DNA from 2 places in the Clostridium sp. 001 genome. Region 2 is predicted to be linked to the other one. Evidence: riboswitches for the same ligand, from Rfam matches in the RefSeq annotation. Region 2 holds a riboswitch; the other holds the start of a gene.
What was found. Region 2 has a riboswitch for molybdenum cofactor ahead of fdhF (formate dehydrogenase subunit alpha). Riboswitches for the same ligand answer to the same signal wherever they lie in the genome.
Positions count from the first base shown of each region.

Region 1 (11,727 bases), 1.3 Mb from region 2:
TACCATGTCCCTGTATTCCCCTTGGATCATATGCTGGAATTTCTTGTTTTTTAACTGTCATAGAATACTCAGGTACTCCATAACCTTCACAAAGCCTATATGAACCATTTGTCATCTTTGCTCCAAAGCCTTCACTATATACCATTTTCTTTATCCAGCCAATCATAGACTCCGTATCTCCCCACTTGAGAGATAGGTTATCTCCGGCTATTTCTTCATCTTTTACATATCCTCTTTGATAAAGTTCCATAGCTGCAGCAATTGTTGCACCACAGGTAATAGTATCAATACCATATTCATTACATAACATATTAGCTTCATTTATAGCATCTAAATCATATGAACCACAGTCAGAGCCAAAACACCACAGTGTTTCATACTCCGGTCCTCCGCACTCTGTACCATCTTTTAGTCTAACCCATCTTCCACAACCTATAGGACAGCTGTAACAAGGATTTTTCCTTACTAGTTGGTTAGCAGTAAGAGTCTCTCCACTTATTTTATCTGCTTGATCCGTATAAGATTCTTGAAAATTATTTACAGGATGAACTCCATTTTCATTTATTATATTAACCAGTATAGCTGTACCATAAGTTGGCATTCCCTGACCAGCTACTGGATCATTTTTTAATGTTGTAATTTTTTCTACGGACACTTTTTTTACTTTTTCTTTATCAGCTAAAGCTATTTTTCCAGTTCCTTTAACTGTAATAGCTTTTAAGTTTTTAGATCCCATAACTGCACCAACGCCGCCTCTTGCTGCAGTTCTATCTACATCATTCATAACTGCTGCCATAAGGGACAATCTTTCACCAGCAGGTCCTATACATAATACCTTTGATCTATTCTCAGTTATCTTTTCTAACTCTTTTGTAGTTTCTGATGTAACTTTTCCCCAAAGCTGTGACGCATCTTTAATTTCTACTTTATCATCTACTATTTCAATGTAAACTGGTGAATCAGCCTTATCCTCTACTATTATCATATCCCAGCCAGCTTTTTTCAAGTCTACTCCCCATTTTCCACCCGAATTTGAAATTCCTATAGTTCCTGTAAGCGGTGCTTTAGTAACTACCATAAACCTTCCACTAGTTGGAACTGGAGCTCCAGTTAACGGACCTGTTACAATTATAAATTTATTTTCTGGTGATAATGCATCTATTTTAGGATCTATTTCATCAAATAAAGTTTTAACACCTAGTCCCCTACAGCCTATAAACTTTTTAGCTTTATCTAAATCTAAATTTTCTGATTTGCAAGTTCTTTCTTTTAAATTAATTCTTAATACTTTACCATTATAACCATACATTGAAATTCCTCCTCATATACATATATTTATTTCAGAAATGTTATAGAGCATAAATTGTGCCAAATATGGTTACAAAAAAACACTCAATAATCAACATTACATGCAATGTGTTGATTATCAAGTGAATTCATAGTAAATAATTTAATAACGTTTTTTTATTTTATAATAAAATGCTTAAATAATAAGCAATACAGTTCTCCATATTGCCAAAATGCTCAAAAAAAATACAATATTATCATTTTATTTTTAAAAAAGTGGTCAAATAACGTACAATACTATTTCTGTTTTTTTAAAACGTTCCAATATGGATCACAATTAGCATATACTTTAGAGCTTACTTGCTTATTCATTACTATTTTCCAGGAGATTGTGCTTTCAATATTTTATCTACCTCTTCATTAGTAAGATTATAGTTTAAAAATGTTTTATAGAAATTTTTTGTTTCAGCAGCTATGTCTAAATCTTTAAATTTATCTGGATGAATTGTTTTAGCAGCCCATTGAACTTGAAGCGCTTCTTCACAACTGTAACGATCCCATAAAAATGCACCAGTAGGATTTTGATATACTTTTCCATTTTTAACTGCTGATATCTTCTGCCAATTTGGATCATTAATTAATTTATCTATAGAGTTAACTTTACCACTAGCACCATTAGCCCCAAATATAATAATATCAGGATTCCACTGAATTACTTGTTCTAAGGATACTTCCTTCATATTTCCAGTAACATCCTTTGCAGCGTTTACTCCTCCAGCTGCTTCAATCCATTCATTAATAATAGTTTTGCTTCCATCTACACCAATTGGAGACAGCGACTCTACATGAAGAACTTTAGGTCTTTCACTATCTGGTATTTTTGAGGTAACATCTTTAACCATTTTAACCTTATCATCTAAATATTTGTTATATTTATCTGCACGCTTTGCAGCATCTCCACCTAAAATTTCACCAGTTAAAGATACACATTTTTTCATTGTGTCAAAAGTAGTAAAATTTAATTGAACTACTGGAATTCCTAAACTAGAAATTTTATTAGCATTTGCATCACCAGAAGATACAAATACTATGTCAGGTTTATTTTTCATTAAATCCTCTGTATTAAAATTTGCACCAAAAGTAGTAACTGCTTTTTTCATAGCTGGATTAACTTTATATAACCAAGGCATAGATTTTTCACTAAGCACTGTTTCCACAATTTTATCACCATCGCCTAATACTGATAAAACTTCATTATGTGCCTTCCAAGAATCAGCAACCTTGTTTATTTTTGTAGGAACTTGAACTTTTGCACCAGAAGTATCTGTAATAGTTTTTGTTTTTGAGCTAGTTTCTTGTGTCGAAGAAGATTTGTTTGATGATTGAGTCGATTGACTTGAATTGCAAGCAGTAAAAAACATCATTAAGAAAATACATAGAATAATTGTTGTTATTTTTTTCATTTTTATACATCCTTTCATAATAAAAATTATAATAAATTAGGTATTAGTTTTGTTTTACCAGATTACTTAAAATATTTTTATTAAATATACCAATTTATTAGAAGTTCACTAATTTTTAGCTTCATATTACTGCCTCCTTCCTTTTAATAAAATAGTTATAAAGAATGGTGCGCCTATTAATGACGTTAAAATACCTAGTGGTATTTCCATAGAAAATATGGTACGAGAGATGTTATCAATTAAAAGAAGATAAGCGCCTCCAATTAATATAGAACCTGGTAAAAGATCTTTATAATTAGGACCTACAATCATCCTAGTCACATGAGGAATAACCAAGCCTACCCATCCAATTATTCCAGCCATAGAAACAGAGGCAGCAGTTAATAAAGTAGAACAAAATATTAAAATAATTCTCATTCTATCTGTATTTATTCCTAGTGATTTTGCTTCTTCTTCACCAAAAGAAATAACATTTAACTTCCATCTCAATAATAAAATTGGAACAACTCCTATAATAAATGTAATTAAAAGAATATGAATTTCTTTAAAGGTTATGGTAGAAAGACCACCCATAAGCCAGAACGTTATTGCTGGAAGTTTACTGTCTGGATCAGCTACATATTTTGTTAAAGAAATAAGGGATTGAAAAAGGGATGATACCACTATACCCGTAAGTACCAATATTAAAGTTGTATTATTACTACGTCCAATAACCTTACTAACAGCATAAGTAATAAGAACTGCACCCATGCCAAAGGCAAAAGCAAGAAATTGTACTCCTGCCATATTAAAAGATAATAAAAGTCCCATTGCAGCACCAAAACCGGCACCTGCTGAAGCACCTAATATATCAGGAGAAACCATAGGATTTTTAAATAGGCATTGATATGTAGTCCCAGCTACTGAAAGTGAAGAACCAATTAATAACGCAGCTATAATCCTTGGTAATCTTATTTTAAATAATACAGTATCAACATTTTCAGACCAGATTTGAGGTAACCCAAATATTTTTGCATAAAATATATAAAAAAGATCTTTAAATGATACTGAATACCTTCCCATAGTAAATGAAATCAAAAATGTAAAAAGGGCCAGGATAATAAGTATAATTTTTATAGATATTATATTGCTTTTTTTTACACTTTCTCCTCTTAACGTTTGCATGAAACAGCCTCCTACTCCTATTTTGTTTATAGAAAATGTCTCTTTAATGTAAAATATTTTAGTTAATCATAGGTATGCAGGCTTTGATTTGCTGTCCATTTGAATCAACTGTAGTTATAATTTTTACATTAATACCATATGCTTTTTTAAGCATATCCTCTGTTACAACCTCATTCACGCTGCCTACTGTAAATACATTGCTTTTTTCCATAAGTGCCACTTTTGTGGAACATAGAAAAGCATGATTGGGAAAATGTGAAGTCATAACAACTGCTAATCCTCTTTCAGAAAGCTTATTTATCTGTTCTAGTACTCTAATCTGATTTCCAAAATCCAAATTAGAAGTTGGTTCATCCATTATTAACATTTTGGGCTGCTGAGCAAGAGCCCTAGCAATTAAAACCATTTGCCTTTCACCACCGCTTATTTCCGTATATACCTTGTCCTTTAGATAGGATATTTTCAAAGTATTTATGGCCTCTTCTGCAATGTCCATATCTTCTTTTGTAGGAGAAGAAAACATTGAAAGGTGAGCAGTTCTCCCCATCAATACCACATCAAAAACTTTAAATGGAAAAGGGGGTGTATGTGCCTGAGGTACATAACCAATAGTTTTAGCTAATTTCTTTCTAGACCAATTATGTATATTCTCTCCATCCAAAAGTATTTCCCCACCCTTTAACTTTAAGAATCCTAATATAGTCTTAAAGAAAGTTGTTTTTCCTACACCATTAGGTCCTAACAAACATAATATTTCTCCCGAGCTTACATTCATAGATATATTTTTTACTATAATGCTTGTACCATAACCACAAATAGCGTTTTTAACCTCTAATTTCATATCAGTTCTCTCCTTCCTGCAATAACCGAACATCCTTCCTTTGCCTAGGTGTCATTAATTTTGTCAAGTTTTTGCCAATACAGATATATAAAAAATAGGCACATGCCAAAAGCACATACCTATTCTCTCGATATTTGCAATGGCCTTCTTCTCAAACACGGAAAGCACATCATTTTCATGACATACTCATTGGTTTTATCTCCATAGGCTTAGCGTTAGGATCAAAAACTTGAAGTCCTGTAATATTATACTTACTTATATATTTTTTCTAAAAGATAACGCCTTCTAAGTGCTAAATCAGCAAGAATCCTGTTTATCACAGGGGAATTATATCATACTCAGTTGAGAGAAGATCTATAAAGGCCATCTTTTTTCTTAAAAGTTCTCCTCTACCTAAAAGAAGCTTTATTACTTCACTTACTTCAATTGAAGCTGCTAAAGCTGGTATAAATGATGGATTACCCATTTCCTTTTCAATTCCTTTAGATGTTTGCTTATCTACATTATAAATCTTATTTAAGGTATCATCCCCTGGAAGTATAGTAGTAATTTGAGCATACCATCCTGCTATGGCTCCATAAACCATTGGTATATTAAGTTTTTTGCAGCTGCGTTGAAGTAATAATCTTGCTGGTATGCTGTCAAGAGCATCTACTACTACATCGTGATTACTTAAAATACTGCAAGCATTATCTTCCGTAAGCATTTTTTCTAATGCTTTTACCTCTATTAGTGGATTTACTTTTTCCATTCTAGCCTTTGCTTCCTGTGCTTTGCTAAAACCTATAATGTCTGTACTTGAAAGTATTTGCCTATTCAAATTAGATTCCTCAAATACATCCCCATCTACTGCAGTAATATTTCCTATTCCTATTCTTCCAAGCATTTCAATGACATAACCACCAATTCCTCCACAGCCTACAACACAAACTTTAAATTTCTTTAAGCTATCATTTTCTTCTTTTGACAGGGTTTTCATATTTCTAACATAACGTTCCAAATTTAACCGCCTCCTACTGGTGGGAACAATGACAATACATCATTGTCATTAAGTTCTGTATTTGCTTTACCATCCCTACCATTTATAAGTAAAATAGCTACTTCTTCTTCCTTAATATTTATCTTTTTAAATATATCCGCAGGTGTTACGGGCTCGTTAAATTTTAAAAATAATTTTTTATCTCTATTTTCTCTAAAATAAGCAAATAGTCTAACTTCTATTTTCAAATTCACACCTCCTTAAAAACAGAATTTATTTAATGTTTCTTCTATAGGTATATCCTATTTACCCAATTATATATATTTAAAGCATAAATTGTACCAAACATATTTATAAAAAATACTTAATAACCAGAACATATATGATATACTGATTATTAAGTACTGATAGTAAATGCAGCAATAATAGCATTGCTATTTGAGATGAAAAACAATATATTATTCTATATTAACAAAATGATCAAATAAAGAACAATGTATTATTTTATACTAATAAAATGCTCAAATAAAGAGCAATGTTACTTTATATCTTTGAAAAGTGTTCGAATATTATAAAAATGCAAGCTTTATGAAACCATTTTCACTTAGATTATTTTGTGATATAATATTCACACAGATAGTTTCTACTAAAATTCAAAATAAATTTATCATATTATTATATCGCAAATTTAGTCTAAAATTAAAAAATTTATAATTTCATTAAAAAATTTATAATTTCATTAAAAAGAAACAGCCTATGTTTTAGTCATAATATTAAATTGTGTGGAAACACAGGTAAAAAGAACTACAATACTTAAACTTAGGTAATTGCGAAACTCACTGATAAAAATGAATAAAAGATGTTTAGAAGTTGCAAAAGCATTGTTAGAAGTTTAAATACAAACTTTTATGATTTGAAATAACCATATTGATAAAAAAGGGTGCACGAAATAAAGCAAAGATGGGTTCCTATTTTTTAAAAATAAAATTTATGCAATTAATGGTTTTAGGCTTCGTATATATTCATTTTTATGTATTTTATTTGCTGCAATGACTGTTATTAGCTGAGTTATACCGGATAGAAGTAAGTCAGTATGAAGCGTTAGCTCATTTTGTGTCTTACGATCCACAACGCAATAACTGCCTTTGAAATGGTTGATGTTTTTCTCGACAACAGTCCTGATTTTATAAGTGTTTTCCCATTGGAGATTTCCACGAGTAGTTCCAGGATATGCACGAAGATTCTTTTCAGGATAAATGTAAAACATTTTTCCGCAGGAAGATTTTGTACATGGATTTTCACATAGAGTTACACGTTTGCTCTTTTTAGTTTTTTTATTGTATACCCATTTCATTTTGGGACATACGAATTTCATTGATGGAATTCCAGAACGTAAGTGTGTTTTACTACCTTCTCGTTTCATTGGAAGCGAATGGTCATAAGGACAGCATGGAATACCATCTTCATTTAAAGGGCAGTCGGATTCTTTTGATGCAAGTTTAGTTTTTAATGGAATAAATGCCTTTTCAAATTTCAAATCATGCAAAATGTATCGATAAATCAGAATGCTGTCAAAAGCAGCATCACCTAAAAAGATTTTTGGATTTATCAAAGGATGTTTTGCAAAGAAATCCATAAGAACAGGTATAAGAGCTTTAGAATCAGCAAGAGATTTATCTTCATCTGGTGAATCAGATTTTTTCTCAATAACAATATCAGGATGTGCTTTAAGGAAATTCTGATTGTAAAATGAAATATCTCTTACAATACCAAGGCCGTTGGTTACAATGCCAAATTTAAAGGCATAACAGAAATGCCCGTTAATATACATCTGCTGAACAGCATGATTGGCATTAGCATGAGAAGGCATGGCACCGTAAGCAGCTTTATAAGGATCATAGGAATCATTTAAACCATGTACTTTCTTAAAAGTCTTAAGCTGTTTTATGATACGATTAGCATATTTAGGATTATTTTCAGTAACGAAAGCTTCAATACCAGAAGTATCAAAAATAGTCATAGAAGCAAGTTTGGGGTCAATTTGCTGGCATATTGGTTCAGTAATATCAACGAGATTATCAAACATCAATTGTAAGTCCAGAATAAAATCCTGTTTAAAACGTGTGAATTTAGAAGCATCAGGGACTTTAAGGAAACCGCAGAAATCTCTTAACTCTTGAGAATATTTAAGAAAAATAATCAAAAGGGAATCAGTAGGAATAGAAAAAATGCGCTGCAAAATCAAAGCACGGAGCATGGCGTAAAGACTATATTTACGGGGCCTTCCGATAGAAGCATAAAAATGATTTATGAAGGAAGCAGGGATTAAATCATCAAGATTAATAGTATTTTCAAGTAAAGAAAGAAACTGAGGCTTGTTATTTTGAAATTTTTCTTTGCAATCAGAAAAAATATCTGCCAAAGAAAGCTGTTTATATGGTATCATAAATATATACTCCTTTCTGAGGTATATGGTGATTTTGTTTCTTTTCAATTCAATTTTACCATAAATCAGTGAGGAGTTATTTTATTTTGCAACAAAAAATACACCGCATTTATGAGGGTTAAGGCGTTTCGCAAACGCTTAATACTTAAACTTAAAGAAAGGAGTGTAAGAATGTGAAAAGTATACTAACTACTTGTCCTTATTGTGGAACAGGATGCACATTTTTCTTAAATGTAAGAGATGGAAAAATTGTTAGTGTAACCCCAGATGATAATGTAAATTCAGTAAACCAAGGGAAGCTTTGTTCAAAAGGACGTTTTGGTTTTGATTTTGTACATCATAAAGATCGTCTAACTAATCCTTTGATTAGAAAAGAAGGAAAGCTGGTTGAGGTTACATGGGAGGAAGCAATTGGCTTTATTGTTTCTAAAATCAAAAAAACTGTAAAAGAATATGGTTCTGACAGTGTTGCGGCTTTTAGTTCAGCCCGATGTACTAATGAAGAAAATTATCTTATGCAAAAATTAATGCGTGCAGTGATTGGTACTAATAACATTGATCATTGTGCCCGTTTGTGACATGCTCCTACAGTGTCTGGTCTAGGCACAGCATTTGGCAGTGGAGCAATGACAAACTCAATACATGAACTTGATGAAATGGGACCTAAAGATGCTATTTTTGCAATTGGTACAAACACTACAGAATGTCATCCTATAATTGGTATTAAAATGCTAAAAGCTAAAGAGCGCGGTACTAAGCTAGTAGTGGCTGATCCCCGCAAAACCGATGTGGCATTACATGCTGATATTTGGCTGCGGCATAAACCAGGTACAGATGTAGCACTTCTAAATGGAATGTCATATGTCATATTGACAGAAGGACTAGCTGATGAAGCATTTATTGCTAAAAGAACTGAGAATTTTGAGGCTTTCAAAGAAGTTGTAATGAAATTCACGCCAAAGTATACATCAAGTATAACTAAGGTTCCAGCAGACAAGATAATAGAAGCGGCAAGAATTATTGCTAAGGCTGATGCTGCTGCTTTGTATTATACTATGGGTATTACACAGCATACTACCGGTGTTGATAATGTACTATCTACAGCAAATATCATGATGCTTACTGGTAATATTGGCAAGCCTAAAGGAGGAGTTAACCCTCTGCGTGGTCAGAATAACGTGCAAGGAGCATGTGATATGGGAGCTTTGCCTAATGTCTACACTGGTTACCAACCAGTAACTAATCCTGATGTGAAAGCTAAATTCGAAAAAGCATGGAATGCTCAGTTAAGTGATAAAGTTGGACTTAATATTCCGTCTATCTTGAATGCAATTGAAAAAGATGAGGTCAAAATGCTGTATGTATTTGGTGAAAATCCAATGCGCAGCGACCCTGATATAAATCATGTGGAACATTGTTTAAAGCATTTGGATTTTTTGGTTGTTCAAGATATTTTCTTAACTGAAACAGCTAAAGTTGCTGATGTTGTTCTTCCGGGCGTATCCTATGCTGAAAAAGATGGAACTTTTAGTAGTACTGATCGTACAGTGCAGCGTATTCGTAAGGCTGTAGAACCAATAGGTAATAGTCTTCCAGATTGGCAAATACTCCGGGACATTATGAATGCAATGGATTATCCAGCAGATTATAGTTCTCCTGAGGATATATTTGATGAAATGAGATCTTTAACACCAAGTTATGCTGGTATTAGTTATAAACGGTTGGAGAATGGTGGCATTCCATGGCCATGTCCAAATGAGAATCATCCTGGTACACCTATTTTGCACATTGGTAAGTTTTCCCGTGGTTTAGGTAAGTTTTCCACAATTGAGTATAAAGAACCTGCTGAGCTTCCTGATGAAGAATATCCATTGATGCTGACTACTGGACGTATCGTTACTCAATATCATACAGGGACTATGACAAGACGTTGTTGGGGCCTAAATGGTGCGGATCCAGAAGGATTTTTGGAAATTAATCCTACAGATGCAAAAAATCTCAATATTGAAGACGGTGATGAAATTAGCGCATCAACACGACGCGGCTCATTAATCACAAAAGCACAAGTAACAACTAGGGTACCAGAGGGATTAACATTTATTACTTTCCATTTTACTGAGAGTCCAGCTAATATTTTGACTAATAGTGCCCCTGATCCTGTTACTGGAACACCTGAGTTTAAAGTTTGTTCGGTAAAAATAAAAAAATTAGATTTCTCAGATTTCGGATGTCAAAAGCGTAAGATTTTCCGTAAAAAGAGTATGCGTAAAGACGCTTAAGGAGGTAATTGTATTGAATACCTTTGTTGTTGCAAATCCCCATAAGTGCATTGGATGTAAGTCTTGTGAAATTGCCTGTGCAACTGCACATTTAGATGTTAGTATACTTACTGCAGGATCTGCAGGTGTTCCTTTTTCACCTCGTATCAATCTAATACGGGCAGAAAAAGTTACCGTGCCGATACAATGCAGGCAGTGTGATGATTCACCTTGTGCAAATGTTTGCCCGGTAGGTGCAATTGTTCATCAAGAGAATAAAATTGTTGTAAAAACAGAATTATGTATTGGATGTAAAATATGTATGCTTGCTTGCCCATTTGGTGCTATGGATATGGTACCACAATACAAAAATAGCCATAAACAAACACAAATCTTAAATGTAATCACTAAAGAAGAAAGTGAGAATAAAGAAGTTATGGCAGCACATAAATGTGATTTGTGTGCAGGCAGGCCTGAAGGTCCAGCTTGTGTAGAAGTTTGTCCAGCTGATGCCTTCGTCATAGTTAGTCCAGAAGTTATAAATAATAGTATTAAAAATAAGCGTCAATCTAATGCTTTAGAGTTATTAAAAAATAAAAGCATATAAAAATTGAATTAGTTTTGGAAAAATGTACCTAGATTTGAATAAATCAAATCTAGGTACGTTATTGTATAAAGAATAGCATTGAGATTATACTATTAATATTTAAGTAGGTAGTCATCAAACGAATAAGTGGATTGGAAAAGGAGGAACAAAATGGACAAAAATATTATATTGGAAATTATAGAGAGCTACTGCAAAATACATAAGGATAAGAAATGTCTAGCATGTTCTGATGCTTATAAAATAGCAGAAAAACTGAAAATAAATATTTCAGATATAGGAAAGTTATGTAATGAAAATTCTATAAAGATCATAGGTTGTCAGCTTGGCTGCTTTTAAGGCATTTGAAAGAAAATAAGCTAGCATACTGACTAGTTATTTCTTTGAAAATGCCTAAAATATTAATTGATAAAGAGGTGATCAAAAATAGTGACTAATAAGTATACTATACCCAATATGATTTTAATTGGTTCAACTGCTAGAAACAGTGGGAAAACTACTCTTGCTATTTTAATAATAAATAAATATAAATTAACTAGACCAGTGATAGCACTAAAAGTAACAACTATTCAAGAGAAAAACGGAAAATGCATTCACGGAGGAGAAGGCTGCGGGGTATGTTCAAATTTGAAAGGAAATTTTGAGATAACGGAGGAATTAAATGCAGCTAATAATAAAGATACTT
Region 1 is NZ_CP020473.1:4,534,675-4,546,401, reverse strand. It holds gene B5S50_RS21095 (aldehyde ferredoxin oxidoreductase family protein) at 1-1,309, opposite strand, end outside; gene B5S50_RS21090 (ABC transporter substrate-binding protein) at 1,662-2,750, opposite strand; gene B5S50_RS21085 (iron ABC transporter permease) at 2,877-3,914, opposite strand; gene B5S50_RS21080 (ABC transporter ATP-binding protein) at 3,973-4,755, opposite strand; molybdenum cofactor riboswitch at 4,884-5,002, opposite strand; gene B5S50_RS21075 (HesA/MoeB/ThiF family protein) at 5,072-5,755, opposite strand; gene B5S50_RS21070 (MoaD/ThiS family protein) at 5,758-5,982, opposite strand; partial or broken gene B5S50_RS21065 (transposase) at 6,836-8,180, opposite strand; gene fdhF (formate dehydrogenase subunit alpha) at 8,354-10,459, shown strand; gene B5S50_RS21055 (4Fe-4S dicluster domain-containing protein) at 10,473-11,045, shown strand; gene B5S50_RS21050 (hypothetical protein) at 11,196-11,381, shown strand; gene B5S50_RS21045 (hypothetical protein) at 11,472-11,727, shown strand, end outside.
Region 1: it holds a riboswitch for molybdenum cofactor, as region 2 does, so the genes downstream of both, B5S50_RS21080 (ABC transporter ATP-binding protein) here and fdhF (formate dehydrogenase subunit alpha) in region 2, are expected to answer to the same signal.

Region 2 (11,727 bases):
TTGATTAAGTCTTCCATTTCTTGTGGAACTAAGAAGTGCTCTGGAGGTCTATGTTTGCTGCCGCTTATGAGTAGATTCACATTTCTATATCTTCCTGCATTTTTATTGTTTATAGTTTTAAGAATAATGCAATGTAAGTTTTTTACAATGCTTTCGGTAATATCTATATTTTTATCAACTATATCTTCAATGTAGTCCATAGCTTCTTTGTGATTAATTACTTCAAGGTGTTCTCTAAGAGTTTTTCCTTTTCCAATAGTGATTCCATCTTCCAAAATAACTTTAGTTTCCGTAATTGTAAGGGTATTTCCTTCAATAGCATTTGAGTTATATGTAAGTTCCACATCAAAATACTCTTTCAAATTTTTAATAGCAGTTTTATCAAATGGTCTTTTACTATCAAGTATTTTTTTCTTTTTATCTATCTCTTTAAGCATAATATCCCCTTACAAATGAAATTGTTATTTGTAAAATACTCTTAAGCGTATTATACCATACAAAATTTATATTTATGGTAAAATATGAATATCTCGTAATTAGTATTATCAACTTTACTGAATTTATTTAACAAGTACTAAAAAATTTTTTTTATAACTATATATATTATATCTACTTTCCTTATTTACTAATTTATATAGAAATGATTAGGCTAGTATAAATAATTGAAATTTATGATGATGGAACTGAGGACAATATAACTGAGAATGATTCGGCGTCATAACTTGAAAAGATGAAATTAAAGGAGTAATTGAGAGGAATGTTAAAAGATAAAAAGAAAAATATATAAATATAAATTAACGTAATTAGAGTATTTAGCATATTCCTTCTTAAAAATTAATTCTAGAGACCTGTTTCTGGCAGCTTGTTGAAATAATGATTGCTAAAATATGTTATGAGTTTGGTTATTATAAATTGTAATACTATAGTGGTATCATATATGAAATTCAAATAATGGTTTATGGTTGATACTGTATGTAGTAAAATGTTTACATAAAGAACTATTGTTAATTTACAATGGAGTTTAAAAAGAGCAATTGAAAGTATATAGGTTGTATTGTTACGCTTGAAACTTCTAATGTGAAATAATTAAATATGTACACATTAGTTAATAAAAACTATATTATCAAAATACAATTAAATAAACTCCGATCCATATTTAACCTTAGGCTAAAGGATAATAGGTTAAGGCTAATATAGACGTTTAGGGTGTGAAAAGTAATTTTTATGCCTGCTATTTTGCAAAGGAGTTCATATTCATAGAGGTAAACTATGCCTATTATGAGTATGAATTTTTTATATTATCAAAATATTTTAAACTTTTATTTTATACACAAAATATATAAGCATATTATTACTCAAGGTATTTTTAAGGATACATAGAAATTTGAGTGATAATGATTTTAGGCTCTACCACACCCTGAAATAAAAGGGGTGAGAGTTATGATTACGTCTATTTATAAAGAAAAAGGAGTGAAATTATTAATGGAAAAAAAGGTATTAACTGTATGTCCTTATTGCGGTGCTGGATGCCAACTGTATCTAATTGTTAAAGATGGACAAATAGTAAGAGCAGAACCTGCTAATGGAAGAACAAATGAAGGAACTCTTTGTCTTAAAGGACGCTATGGCTGGGATTATCTAAATGATCCTCAACTTCTAACTCCACGTATAAAAAAACCTATGTTAAGGAAAAATGGTAAATTAGTAGAAGTAACTTGGGATGAGGCTATTAAGTTTACGTCAGAAAAATTAACAGAAATAAAAAATAAGTATGGTGCTGATTCTATAATGACTACAGGATGTTCTAGAGGTCCTGGAAATGAGACAAATTATGTAATGCAAAAATTTGCACGTGCTGCAATAGGTACAAACAATGTGGATAACTGTGCTAGAGTTTGTCATGGCCCTTCAGTAGCAGGATTAGCTACAGTACTTGGAAATGGAGCCATGTCAAATACTATCCCTGAAATTGAAAATGCAGATTTACTTCTTATATTTGGATATAATCCAGCAGAATCTCATCCTATAGTTGCTAGAAGAATAGTTAAAGCAAAAGAAAAAGGAGCAAAAATTATAGTTGTAGATCCTAGGGTCACAGAAAGTGTGAGAATATCTGATCTTTGGCTTCCATTAAAAGGTGGTACAAATATGGCGCTTGTAAATGCATTTGCCAATGTACTCCTTAATGAAAACTTGTATAATAAGGAATATGTTGCCAATTATACTGAAAATTTTGAAGAGTATAAGTCAATTATACAAAAGTATGATCCAGAATATGCAGGAAGAATAACAAAAGTCCCTGCTGAAGACATAAAAAAAGCCATGAGAATGTATGCTAACGCAAAAAATCCAATGATTCTTTATGGTATGGGAGTATGTCAATTTGGTCAAGCTGTAGATGTAGTTAAAGGCTTAGCTGGCTTAGCTTTAATGACAGGAAACTACGGTAGGCCTAGTGTTGGCATAGGTCCTGTAAGAGGACAAAATAATGTTCAGGGTGCTTGTGATATGGGTGCTATTCCTAATTGTTATCCTGGATATCAAAAGGTTACGGATAAAGATGCTAGAGAAAAATTTGAGAAAGCTTGGGGAGTAGAACTTCCTGATAAAGTCGGATATCATTTAACAGAAGTGCCTAGACTTGTTTTAAAAGAAAATAAACTAAAAGCTTATTATATAATGGGAGAGGATTGTGTTCAAAGTGATCCAAATGCAAATGATGTAAGAAAAGCTTTAGATAAATTAGAACTTGTAATAGTTCAAGATATATTTATGAATAAAACAACTTTACATGCTGATGTAATACTTCCGGCCACTGCCTGGGGAGAACATGAAGGTGTATACAGTTCCGCTGATAGAGGTTTCCAAAGATTCCGAAAAGCTGTTGAACCAAAGGGAGATATTAAACCAGATTGGCAGATAATTTGTGAGTTAGCTACTGCTATGGGATATCCTATGCATTATAATAATACAGAAGAAATATGGGATGAAATGAGAAGTCTCACTCCAAAATTTGCAGGTGCTAGCTATGAAAGAATGGAAAAGTTAGGAGGAATAATTTGGCCTTGTCCTTCTGAAGATCATCCTGGAACTCCTGTGCTTTATGAAGGAAATATTTTTAGTACACCAAGTAAAAAAGGTATTTTATTTGCTGCGGAATGGAGACCTACACAAGAATCTCCAGATAAAGAATATCCATTAAGCTTATGTACAGTTAGAGAAATAGGTCACTATTCTGTAAGAACAATGACTGGTAATTGTCGTGCTCTTAAGGCACTTGAAGATGAACCAGGTAAAATTCAAATGAGTTTGGAAGATGCTGAAGAACTTGATATAAATGATGGAGATCTAGTACAAGTAAGTTCAAGAAGAGGTTCTGTAATGTCAAGAGCCTTAGTTACAGATAGAGTTCGTAAGGGTAATACTTATATGACTTATCAATGGTGGATTGGAGCTTGTAATAACCTTACGGTTGATAACTTAGATCCTATATCAAAAACACCTGAATATAAATATTGTGCAGTTAAAGTGGAGGCAATAAAGGATCAAGATAAAGCTGAAAAATGTTTATCAGAAACATACAATGAATTACGTAAAAAAATGGGAGTAAAAAATATATATTAAGAAAGGAATAAATATAATGAATACTTTTGTTGTTGCGGATCCCAATAAATGTATAGGATGTAGAACCTGTGAGATAGCTTGTGTAGTAGCTCATTCTGACAAAGATATATTTACATCAGAAAGCTCTGAAATTGAATTTTATCCACGTTTAAGTGTTGTAAAAACAGCTAAAGTTAGTGCACCAATTCAATGTAGACAGTGTGAAGATGCTCCTTGTGCTAATGTATGTCCAAATAAGTGTATTACGAATAAAAACGGAGTTGTCTTTATAAATAGAAGCACTTGTATAGGTTGTAAAACTTGTCTTATGGCATGTCCTGTAGGTGCTATTGACTTAGTTCCTGAATTTAATGACGGAAAAAAGGTAGTACAACATGGCTTAAAAGTTACAGATGATGGCAAGTTATGTTTTAAGTACAAAATAGTAGGCAATAAGTGTGATTTATGTAATGGCAGAGAAAATGGACCAGCTTGTGTAGAAGTTTGCCCAACTAATGCATTTAATATAGTTAAATCTGATGAGCTTCATGAATCTATTAAAGAAAAAAGAAAGCAGAGTGCATTAGGATTAACTAATATAGGTTGATCCGTAAATTTTGTGATTAAAAAAGTATTCCACTGTTTATATTAGTATGGGGGCTCCTTTGTACTACAAAGTAACTGGGATTAATTAACGTCTAATAAGTTGGACATGTTGAAAATTAACTTTCCATATAGTACATCTCAAAAACGGAGGTTTTTGAGATGTACTTTTATATAGAAAGTATGCTTACTCAAGGTGTCATAAATCCCTTAGTTTACATCATTTACTCACTATATGTTGTTTAGCAGGTCCTCTATTTTTAAGCGATTCTGTTTTTACTGCGGGATTAAACAATGAAAAAATGGCACGTATAAACTAAGGTTATTTACTATGGAATTTGTACAGTAAGTTGTAAAAGATTCATTTCCAATTTTGTAGAGTTTTACTGATTTTATGATGAAAGATTACTATTTAATTTATTTTATCTCCATAATTATAATAGTCATCTACTCTCATAGATCTATAACCTAAATATGAAAAATTTCCACTATCTAAATTAAATTTCCATGAGTGTATATAAAACATAAAAGTTTTTGCATTATCATAAAGAGATGTCTCAAACATATTATCTTTTGTTTGATTAAAGAAAAGACTTCTAGAATTACTTGTTAAAACCTCATCAGAATCATTATTATTAGGATCTAGGAATTTTGCTTGATTAAGTTTTCCATTTTTTATATAATACACTTTTAAATAAGAAGCATTCGTGCATTCAGGTATCCCTATTAAAAGAAAATCTGGATTTCCAGTCTGAGAATTTTGGTGAACTCTGACTAACTTTCTACTTAAATTCATCCTAATTTTATTATCCTCTGAATAAAAACCATTAATAATATTATCGCTGCTAATATTATCATATATATCAGGTGTGTTTTCACCCTGTTTTGCCACTGCTATTTTAAAATGACCTTTAACTATCGTATCTCCTTCTGATGCGCCAGCCCATGGTAAAGACCAATCATCGTCTGAGTTAAATGATGCAGTTTTTGTTTGCATATCATCACTATATATAAATACAGAATAATTTTGATTGTTATTGTCTTTCATATTAAGTTCATAAACACTTTTGCTTTTTATTATATCTAGCTCACTTATGGTGCCTTTTAATATGCCTTCACACATGTTATTTATTGCTCCAGTACCGCCAAGCAAAATTAAATTTTTATATTCAGTAGTATCTAAATACTTTTTCTGGCTTGATATATTCTGCCCATCTGTAAGTATTATAGGTGCATTTTTTTGTGCAGCTATAGCACTTCCGGATAACGCATCAGGAAAGTTTTTTCCACTCGTAATCACTGCTGTATCTGAAGCCATATTAAAATATTTGCTTATATCTAACGACGTATCATATCTAGTAGATCCGCCTATTCTAATTATATTGCTGGCTCCCAATTGTAGAGAGGTGTTTTCTATTTCAGATATTATGTTATTACTTAAAGAGCCTTCTCCACCTATTAAATAAACGTGAGATGGTTGAATATCCTTGATTTTTTGTTTAATTTCATTAGATAAATTTGATGAATTACTCATTAAAATAGGATATCCTTTTGAAGCTGCAATACTTGAAACGCTGAGGGCATCTGCAAAGCCATAGCCATTAGTTATTACTACAGGTGTTCCTTTTTGGACGTTTAATGTATCAACTATTTTTTTATTGGTATCAAATCTATCCGTTCCTCCCAATCTTGTAATATTTTTACAACCTAGATTTTTAATGTAATTTACATATTGTTCACTTACAGAAGCACTTTGTCCTAATATATATACATTTCCATCATAATTAAAATGATTTTTTAAGTATTCTATAGAATCCATGCTGTTTGTAACTTCTTTATCAACTAATAGTATAGGAGCATTTAATTTTTTAGAAAGAACACTTCCTGCAAGTGCATCAGGGAAGTTATTACCACTAGCTATAATCACATTGTTAACCTTGCCGTTATCAAATTTGTCACATATATTTATGCAAGTTTCATATCTAGTATTACCGTATATTCTAGTAACATCATATTTTGTTGATGAATCTGCTGCAAGTACATTATGAAAAGAAAATAGACATAAAAAACCTACCGCAGCTGCAACCACTTTTTTAAATTTTTTATACATCTTAAGTTCCCCCTATTATATTAAGATGTTGTAAATATTCTATAAGTGTAAATATTTTTCCTGCATTATGGTATAAAGTAAATGTATCACAAAGTATAATTCATGATATAAGTTGAGATTATTAAATGATGTTCTAATATATAATGGGTGATTTTAGTATCAATAGATAAGGTGTTTCCTTCAATAGCATTTGAATTATATGTAAGTTATAGATCAAAAATGAATATAATAGTGGATTTTAAATTTGAAATGTAGTATATTAATAAGTTGTACATATTAAATATAACAGCAGGGAGATAGAGATGGTTACATTAATATACAAATTTGATGAATGTATTCTTTCATATATAGCAAATAATATGCATAATCAAATTTTAGATAAGATTATGATTGCATTTACTTCGCTTGGCAACACAGGGCTTATATGGATTGCAATTTCCTTAGCACTTATAGTAAGTAAGAAATATAGAAAAGTTGGAATTATGGTTTTAACAGCTATTATAATAGGATCAGTATTTGGTGAAGGATTGATAAAACATATTGTTAAACGTACAAGGCCTTTTTATCTTGACCCAACTATAAAACTTTTAGTTGCAAAACCAGCTTCCTATTCATTTCCATCAGGACATACTACAGCATCTTTTGCAGCGGCTAGTATATTATCAAGGTATTTCAAAAAATATGCGCCAGTATTTTTTACTGTAGCAATTTTAATAGCTTTTTCAAGAATATATTTATATGTGCATTATCCTACAGATGTGCTTGCTGGAATAGTGTTAGGACTTGTATCTGGGAAAATAACAATATATTTATTTAAGAGAATTAGATCATATTTATTAAAAGAGCTCAAGTCTAGTATATAGACTTGAGCTTTTTAAAATAGCTGAATTTTTTCTTGCTTTAGAATATTTACGTTCATTTCTTTTTTTAATGTCTCAAATCTTCATACCATCCAAATGCACCTATTACTTTTGCAGGTATTGGATTTGATGATTTTATAATTAGAGTGTAGTTTCCACCTGGACGTTCTATAAATTTACCGTCTTCCTCACCTACTAATGTTGTGTTTGGGGGCACTATTCTTTTATATACATTTACCCCATTTTTGAAAACTATATTGGTAAATTTCGCAAAGTAGATATTTACTTTGTTTTTAGGAAGTGGTTTTAAAGCTGTATTGCTTGGAGAAACATTATGGGATATACTCCCATTTGGGGGAACATCAGTATTAAGCCATATTTCAGCAGTTAAATAGTCATCAGAAAAATTTGAGATAGTAAATACATTCGCAAATAAATTAACACCAGAATTATGAGGATTTACTAAGCCAAACCAGGCATTTGAACAACTATCTACCTGAATAGGCTTTGTTTGTCCAACAAAATATTTTCCCTGCATTGATTTAAATAAAGGAACGGGATTGCTAACGACTTCTTTTATTTTAGTATTTTTCATGTCTAAGATATAATTGCTGTTTTTTTGTGACATAAATCACATCTCCTAATAATGATTTTACATATATCTTAATACAGTTTAGCCCTCAACATATAATATTCTATAGATGTTGATAGGTGATAATGACAAGAAAATATATATTTTTTAATGAACTTCAAAACCGATTTTTAAACCATATGCTCTTTTAATGGAGTAGTAGCATTTGAATCTAATTTTTTGCAGATCTTTTCGTAAACCAATAAACCATTTAAAAGAAGTAGTGCACTGGTAATGAAAAATACATACTTCATACCAAAGTATGAAGCTATTTGTCCACCAAGTAAAGAACCGGAAAAGGTACCTAAATAAAATGCGCTCATGTTAAAACCAAACATCCTTCCAGTAAGGTTTTCTGGTGTTATTTTCTTTAACAATGTATTAATTGATGGTGCTAGTCCTGCTGTTACAAAACCTAGTGAAAATCGTAATATGATAAGTTGCCAAGAATTTTTTACAAAAGCTTGAGGTATGAATATTAAACCAGCTATAATAAGTGATGCAAGCATAACTTTTTGAGGTCCAATTTTGTCTGATAGTTTTCCAAGCCTTGGAGCGGAAATAATGCTAGCAAGACCAGAAGCAGAAAATGCCATTCCAGAAATTAAGGCAATATGGACTGAGCTGCGAGATAACTGGGATATATATACTGTTATTATTGGTTCTATAGAATAAAAAGCAAGCTGCAAAATAAAAGAAGTAGCAAATAAAACAATAATTAAGTTACAATCAGGAAGTTGTTCCCAGACTTCTTTTGTACTGAGCACTTTTTTATTAGATTTTATAAAGTCTTCTTTTACAAATATTAAGGTTAAAATAAAAACAATTAGCATAAGGATACCAGTAAAGAAAAAAGTAAATTGCAGTCCTAAAATTTCATCAAGATATCCTCCAATAAGTGGTCCAAGTAGTGAACCAGAAATAGAAGCTGTGGACAGCACACCTAATGCCCAACCAGAATGTTCTTTTTCAGTTTGAGTTGCAATTAATGTCATACAAGCTGTACTGTAACCTGCTACAACTCCTTGGAGCATTCTTAAACCAATAAGTTGATATATATTTTGTGCAAGTCCCATAGTTGAAATTACAATAGACATTCCAATACTTGCACGTAAGAGCATTGGTTTTCTACCAATTTTATCAGCTGCATATCCCCAAATTGGTGAAAATATTGCTAAAACTACAAAAGTAACTCCAAAAGCAACTCCAGATATTTGTTCAATAGTAGAGATGTCATGAATACCAAGTTGTTTGATGTAAAGGGGCATTATTGGGGCTATTTGGCTTAGTCCCAAGGCAGTTACAAATGCTCCTAACCAACATACAATTAGGTTTCTTTCCCAAATTTTCAATGATGTCAAGCCTTCTTTCACAATTACCAACATTAGTTATATGATATATCATACTGCTCAATTTTGAAAGAATAAATTTGAATCACATTTAAATAAATTAACAGTTTTATTTGATGGATCATAAGTTAATATATATGTAACTTTTTGCAGTAATATGTAGAGCAAAATAGATGTATTTGAAAGAAATATAGTGTAGATAATTGTGCGACTTGTTTCTAAGTAAAAAGCTTAGACTAATTAGCTGATTAAATTCAGAAATTAGAACTGTTATTACGAGAAATCAAATGATAGAGTAACGCCTTGAAGGGTTTCCACTAATACTCCGATTAGCGTCTTAATAAGTAAATATTAAGAGGTTGAAAGCTCGGTGAAGACGACTGAGAGCCACTGTAAGTAGATGAAATAATCCCTACACGAAATGCGAACTAGAGGTAGTCGAGTGGTGATAGGACGGGTGTCTATAAAATATCTATGGTTAGGATGTTGCTTAGCAACTGACAAAGTTGGGAATGTACAGGTCTAAACTACAAATATCTAGAAATGGATATAACACATATGTGTGGTAAGTGTGGATGAGTAAAATTAGTTACTATGAAAATCCATATAGTGTTATAGGCATTATCAAACTTACAGGCTTATACCAACAACCTAAGGATATATGTAAAGATAATAATAACGGAACAAGGAAAGCTTAGAATATGGAGGTTTTACTACCTATGAAGTAGTGGTAAGGAAAAGAGTATATCTATAACTTATCTTAATCTAAGTGATGGTGGTGGCATGAAGCAAAGATAACTATCGTAATGATAGATTAGTAATAGCCACTAGACAATTTGTTATATGAAAATTAAATACTGAATAAAACCAAGGTTCGAGTAAGACTAAGAGATGTTAAATCCGTTAAAGGAGAAAACAGACTTGGAGGAAAGCTTAAAATTAGAGAAAAGACAGTTACTAAGAAATAATGAATATTACACAATTCAAGGCACATTTGACAATCTGTATAATCAATCTTGTAACAATAAAAAGTTTACAGACCTAATGCAGTATATAACCTCTAAGAATAATATCTTACTGGCATATAGAAATATCAAGAAAAACAAAGGTTCAACAACATTTGGAACTGACAATCTTGATATAAGCTACTTCAAGGATATGAAAACAGACAAATTTGTTACACGTATCCGAAATAAACTAGCAGACTATATACCAAAAAGTATAAGACGTGTGGAAATTCCTAAACCAAATGGTAAAACTAGACCACTAGGAATACCATGTATCGAAGATAGAATTATCCAACAATGTATTAAACAAGTGTTAGAGCCTATATGTGAAGCCAAATTCCATAAACATAGTTATGGTTTTAGACCTAATCGGTCAACAAGCCATGCAATAGCAAGAAGCATGTATCTAATGAATATAAATAAACTACACTACGTAGTAGATATAGACATCAAAGGTTTCTTCGATAACGTCAATCATAGTAAATTAAAAAAACAAATGTGGAATTTAGGAATTCAAGATAAAAACTTGCTTAGCATAATTGGAAAAATACTAAAATCAGAAATACAAGGAATAGGAATACCAACAAAGGGTACACCACAAGGTGGCATAATTAGTCCATTGTTATCAAATATAGTTCTTAATGAACTGGATTGGTGGATTAGTTCACAATGGGAAACTTTTGAAACAAAACATAGTTACACACAAAATAACAAAGATAAAGCATTAAAGAAAACAAATCTCAAGGAAATATTCTTAGTAAGATATGCAGATGATTTTAAAATTTTTTGTAGAGACTATAAAACTGCACAGAAAATCTATAATGCTACAAAAATATGGTTAAAAGAGAGATTGGATTTAGATATAAGTCCTGATAAATCTAAGATAACCAACTTAAGAAAGAATTACACAGAGTTCTTAGGATTTAAACTAACACTAAAACCCAAGAGAGGTAAATATGTATGTCAAAGTAGAATGTGTGATAAAGCTAAAAAGAATACTGTTGACAAGCTAAAGAAGCAAATTAAGAAAATCCAAAAGCATTGCAATGGTATAGAAGTAAATAAATTGAATTCAATGATATTAGGAAGTCACAATTATTATAATAGTGCTACAAATGTATCATTAGACTTTAGAGAAATAAATTTCTTAGTTATAAAAACCTTGGAAATACGTTTAAGGAGTTATATATCAGATAAACCTAAGTTTTCGAAAACCTATGAACGGTTATATGGAAACTACAATGGAAAAATCAGAACGATTCATGATGTTACGATATTTCCAATCTATGGTTGTAAAACAAAACCACCTATGAGTTTTAGTCAAGATATCTGTAATTATACAAAACTTGGCAGAGAAAAAATCCATAAAAATCTTAGAGGCTATAAACACTTAATTAACCACCTACTAAGAACAACAAATGGAAATAAAACTGCTGAATTTGACGATAATAGAATATCTTTGATTGCTGGACAACAGGGTAAATGTTATATTACAGGGTTAGACTTGGAAATAGATAACATGGAATGTCATCATAAAAAACAAAAATGTGATGGTGGAACAAAT
Region 2 is NZ_CP020473.1:1,238,645-1,250,371, reverse strand. It holds gene B5S50_RS05605 (Fic family protein) at 1-437, opposite strand, end outside; molybdenum cofactor riboswitch at 1,132-1,263, shown strand; gene fdhF (formate dehydrogenase subunit alpha) at 1,483-3,624, shown strand; gene B5S50_RS05595 (4Fe-4S dicluster domain-containing protein) at 3,641-4,210, shown strand; gene B5S50_RS05590 (cell wall-binding repeat-containing protein) at 4,619-6,316, opposite strand; gene B5S50_RS05585 (phosphatase PAP2 family protein) at 6,619-7,179, shown strand; gene B5S50_RS05580 (DUF6143 family protein) at 7,244-7,804, opposite strand; gene B5S50_RS05575 (multidrug efflux MFS transporter) at 7,939-9,159, opposite strand; gene B5S50_RS21790 (hypothetical protein) at 9,732-9,854, shown strand; gene ltrA (group II intron reverse transcriptase/maturase) at 10,078-11,727, shown strand, end outside.